DNA from 2 places in the Paenibacillus sp. Cedars genome. Region 2 is predicted to be linked to the other one. Evidence: riboswitches for the same ligand, from Rfam matches in the RefSeq annotation. Region 2 holds a riboswitch; the other holds the start of a gene.

Region 1 (2,197 bases), 1.1 Mb from region 2:
AACCAATTGCGGCAGCAGAAATTTCTACTTCCTTATTCCACAAGGAAGACAAACGTTCGCGGCTGGATTTTGGAAATGTGCGAGAAATCACCTTCTCTGCGCCCAGGAATCGAATTTCCTCCAGCTCCTGCTTTAGTTGTTCGGCCATTTCCTGTTCTTCGCTACGCATCGCTCTCCCCCTTCTCGACAACAATCTGCCGGAGTTTATGCCGCCCTCTCATTAAACGTGCCTTAACCGTGTTTATATTCAGCTGCAATTGCGCTGCAATTTCTTGAACACCCAACTCATTATAATAATAGAGCGTAATCACTTCTCGGTATGTATAGGGCAGCTGCTGCACTGATTTGATCATTTCAGCCTCACGCCAATGGACGCCCAGCATTTCATCCACGGCAGGTACACTTTCGTTTACATGCTGGTCCATCCTCGGCATGGGAAAAATATGACGCCAATCCCATTTTCGCTGCCGCATCCGGCATCGATTCACTGCAATTCGGGTCAACCAGCTACGAAGTTTGTCGCCGTCACGAAGCTGAGCGATATTCTCGAACGCCTGGATAAAGGTATCTTGAACGGCCTCTTCAGCCGCTTGACGGTCACGCAGCAGCAATACCGCCGTGCGAAGCAGATAATCTCCATACTGTTCCATCAATTCCCGGAGAGCCGCCTCTTCTTTTTGTTTTAAGCGCTGTATGACATCCAGGCCATCTCCCCCTCTCTATAACTACGATGCGTCTGGTCTTTCATCGGTTGCATCAATTTGGATCAATGTCGAAAAAAAAATCGAATGATTGAAAATCTTCCGGCAAAACGATACAATAACACAAGCAAGAAACCTTTGTCTTCCTGAACTGGCAATAGTTCCGGGACCAACTGCATATCATGTTGGCTGTACTAGGGGTGCCATGTGCTGAGAGACGGCGTGCTGCCGTTAACCCTTATCACCCGATCTAGGTCATACTAGCGTGGGGAAGTGTAGCATTTATGTTTATACTTTTTCACGTAGGCATAACTGCACTTTCTTCACGGGGTGCGGTTTTTTTGCGTGGATTTATATCATAGGGGAGGATAACAACAATGAGTGAGCTAACATGTGGAACCAGTCGCATCGTCGGATGCCGATTCTCGGTGTTTCCGATGACTGACCGATTTGTGGAAGTCATTATGGACGCGCTGAAATCCGTCAACACGGGGAAAGTATGGATTCAGACGGATGATGTGAGCACCTGTATTCGTGGACGGGCGGAGCATGTATTTGATGTAACGAGGGCGATTTTTGCTTATGCGGCAGCAAGCGGTGTGCACACCATCTTTAACGGAACTTATTCTATTGGCTGCCCTGGTGATACGGAAGCCGATGTATATATGTCAGAGGATTCGGAGCGTTTGAATCGCGAGATTGGGAAGAATGCCGATATAGATACAGCCTGCCAATTTGCCCTTTATCCACTGGGTACAGACCATTACATGGATGTTATCTATAAAGAGGTGCATCGGGCTAAGGAAAAAGGAACGTTCGCCGGAAGCGTTCACTATGCCAGCCGGTTGGACGGCTCCATCTCCAAGGTGTTTGAATCCCTCGAAGATGCGTTTTTGCATGCGATCCAATCGGACAGCAGTCACCTTGTCATGACCGCAGTCGTGTCTGCACACAGTCCATCAGCCAAGCCAAGACCGTGATCACTTCTATATAACAGGCAAAAGCCCGGCGCATGCCGGGCTTTTGCGATTTGCTCCAAGAGCTTGACGAATTAAACCCAAGCACTCGAGATAATTACGAGCAGGATGAAGAGAACCAAAATAATACCTACTGAATTACCCCATCCACCACCATATACTCCGCTCATGAAGATCCCTCCTGGATTTAAAGAATGACGTGACCGAATCACATGATTATTGTATTGGTCGTGGAAGGCGAACGTCACGGCTAATGTACCTCTCTTATTGCTCACCAGTTAAAATCTATTCCTCATAACCCACAAGAAGCATGCCCCCGAACGGGTTCAGCATTTGCTCTGTGAATGCCAGAAGCAGGGAGGGATCATCCTGTCGATACATCGCTGAAAGCGAAACCTCCAATTGATCTCCCAAGGTCGTGCTGAAACGGTGGAACAGCCGAAACAGCATCTTGCCTTCCCCTGTCCATTCCCCATTCACTCTAAGTACAAATTCGCAAAGTACCGTCATGATCTTTTG
Region 2 (2,197 bases):
CGGGCTCCAGGTCGCCACGAGGGCTAAACGTGCCGTTCTCCGTCAAAAGCACAACGGTAGAGCCGAATTCAAAATACGCGAGTTCATCGCCGATCTGCCATTTCTTAACGCTCTCATCGGCGTAACGGATGCTGCTCACGTTCATTGCGCCCACCTTCACGACGGCAACTTCTCCGAATTCATGGGCAATGTAGGTAATGAGACGCTCATTGCGGCTCAGCACAGTTCGGATATGGGTCATCGCAAAGTCATTCACGGGGTAAACCTTCCCCTTCAGATGCTCGCTTTCCGCCTGAACACCGGTTACGGGTGAATGGATGCGGTGATAATCTGTTGGGCTTAAATACAATACGAATGCATAACCGTTTATATAGTTTTCCATTCTCGGGGATTTCGCGAGCAGCTCGCTCAGGGTGTAATCCTGTCCCTTGACACTCAGAATGGTGCCGGCATGAATGGCGCACATTGCTGAAATAGTGGCATCGACAGGGCTTACCATGGCATCGACGGTGTCATCGATGGCACGCAGGCCTATTTTTAACCGGCGGGAAAAGAACTCGTTCAATGAGCGGTATTCGTGGATCTCTTTCTCCGCTTCATGAGCCGGAATTTGATAGATTCGTATAAATGCAGGTATTAGATGACGGCTCAGCCGGCTGTGGGAACAATGCCCCATCATTCGGGACAACCATTTTCGGGAGGAGAGCTCAGTCATCAGACGCAGCAATTGTTTAGCCATGTCATTCTCCTTTGTGCATAGGTGTAAGCAATATAACGATGGTGGAAAAGCCAATCACTCTGATATTGACATAGAATGAGATGGAAATCAATAAATAGCCATATTTGAAAAAAGGTTCTTGCAAATTCTGGAGCGGACCTGTATTTTAAAATTAACATAAAACCGAATAGGGAATACGGGGGCTTGAGTGAATCAGGCTGAGATTGCAGCTATTATCCGCTGTTGACCGTTAATCTGAACTGGGTAATGCCAGCGTAGAGAATATCCGACCCTGCCTACATAGGGCCTATTTTTCCGTCTGCGCGTTTTTCCAGACGGTTTTTTGTTGTGTTTACACAAAAATAGCGGTGGAGAGGGGTACAGGTTGTTATGGGAACATCAATGCAAGAGAAGTTGGGGGTTCAGCCCAGAAGAGGGCTGCGGTTAAGCGATATTTTGGTGACGGTGCTGGTATCGCTTGTGTTTGGCGTGATTTATCACTTCTGGGGGTCGGTCTATAATCTTTTTAAACCGTTGTTTTTTGAAGCGGATGAGCTGCTCTACGGCATGTGGTTTGCGGCAGCTACGCTGGCTTATTTGTTAATTCGCAAGCCGGGCGTGGCCATCATCGCGGAAGTGGCTGCGGCCCACGTGGAGGTGCTGTTTGGCAGCGGCTGGGGATTGACTCTATTGTTATATGGCTTGATTCAAGGACTGGGGGCAGAGTTGGTATTCGCGGCGTTCCGCTATCGGAGTACCTCAGCGTGGACCTTGGTGATTGCCGGGGCCGGAGCGGCCATCGGTTCGATGATGATGGACTTTTATTACAGCTATACGGATGATCTGCAGACATGGATGTTCCTGGCCAAATACGGTATGCGGGTAATCAGCGGTGCAGTTATTGCAGGTCTGTTAATGCTGCTCTTGGCCAAGGCGCTGGATCGCACAGGCGTAACGTCTCTGCTGCGTCCCGCGTCGAAGAAGGATTACGAAGCGCTGGATGATGCGCGCCATGTCTAATGCCACGGTAAGCCTATTTCCGGCTCAGTCCGCTGAGGTTCAACAGGAGCAGGCTGTGCAGGTGGAGGGACTGCGCTTGAAGTATCCCGGGGAAGAGAGGCTGATGTTCAAAGATCTCTCGTTCTCGGCAGCCCGCGGGGAAAAGGTGCTGCTGCTTGGTCCGAGCGGATGCGGCAAATCCACGCTGCTCCAGGTGCTTAGCGGAATGATTCCCCGCGCTACGGAAGTGCCGATGAAGTGTGAGGCACAGATTGTCCCGCGCTCCTGGGGATACGTATTTCAAGACCCGGATACGCAGTTTTGTATGCCGTATGTGGATGAGGAGCTGGCCTTTGTACTGGAGAATCTGAGTATTCCCCGAGACGAGATGAAGGAACGGATGCAAGCGGCGCTGCATGAGGTAGGGCTGAATTTGGAGGAGCTTCATCTGCCGATCGGCCATCTGTCGCAAGGGATGAA

What was found. A riboswitch is a leader RNA that binds a small molecule or an ion and turns the genes downstream of it on or off. The one in region 2 is predicted to bind thiamine pyrophosphate.
Region 1: it holds a riboswitch for thiamine pyrophosphate, as region 2 does, so the genes downstream of both, B9D94_RS09205 (YkoF family thiamine/hydroxymethylpyrimidine-binding protein) here and B9D94_RS04255 (ECF transporter S component) in region 2, are expected to answer to the same signal.

What each region holds. Positions count from the first base shown of each region.
Region 1 covers NZ_CP020866.1:1,623,951-1,626,147, reverse strand. Annotated here, with positions in the region: gene B9D94_RS09215 (hypothetical protein) at 1-169, opposite strand, end outside; gene B9D94_RS09210 (sigma-70 family RNA polymerase sigma factor) at 162-650, opposite strand; TPP riboswitch at 888-990, shown strand; gene B9D94_RS09205 (YkoF family thiamine/hydroxymethylpyrimidine-binding protein) at 1,079-1,681, shown strand; gene B9D94_RS09200 (YjcZ family sporulation protein) at 1,753-1,848, opposite strand; gene B9D94_RS09195 (nucleotidyltransferase domain-containing protein) at 1,964-2,197, opposite strand, start outside.
Region 2 covers NZ_CP020866.1:567,783-569,979, forward strand. Annotated here, with positions in the region: gene asd (archaetidylserine decarboxylase) at 1-739, opposite strand, end outside; TPP riboswitch at 905-1,017, shown strand; gene B9D94_RS04255 (ECF transporter S component) at 1,109-1,738, shown strand; gene B9D94_RS04260 (ABC transporter ATP-binding protein) at 1,731-2,197, shown strand, end outside.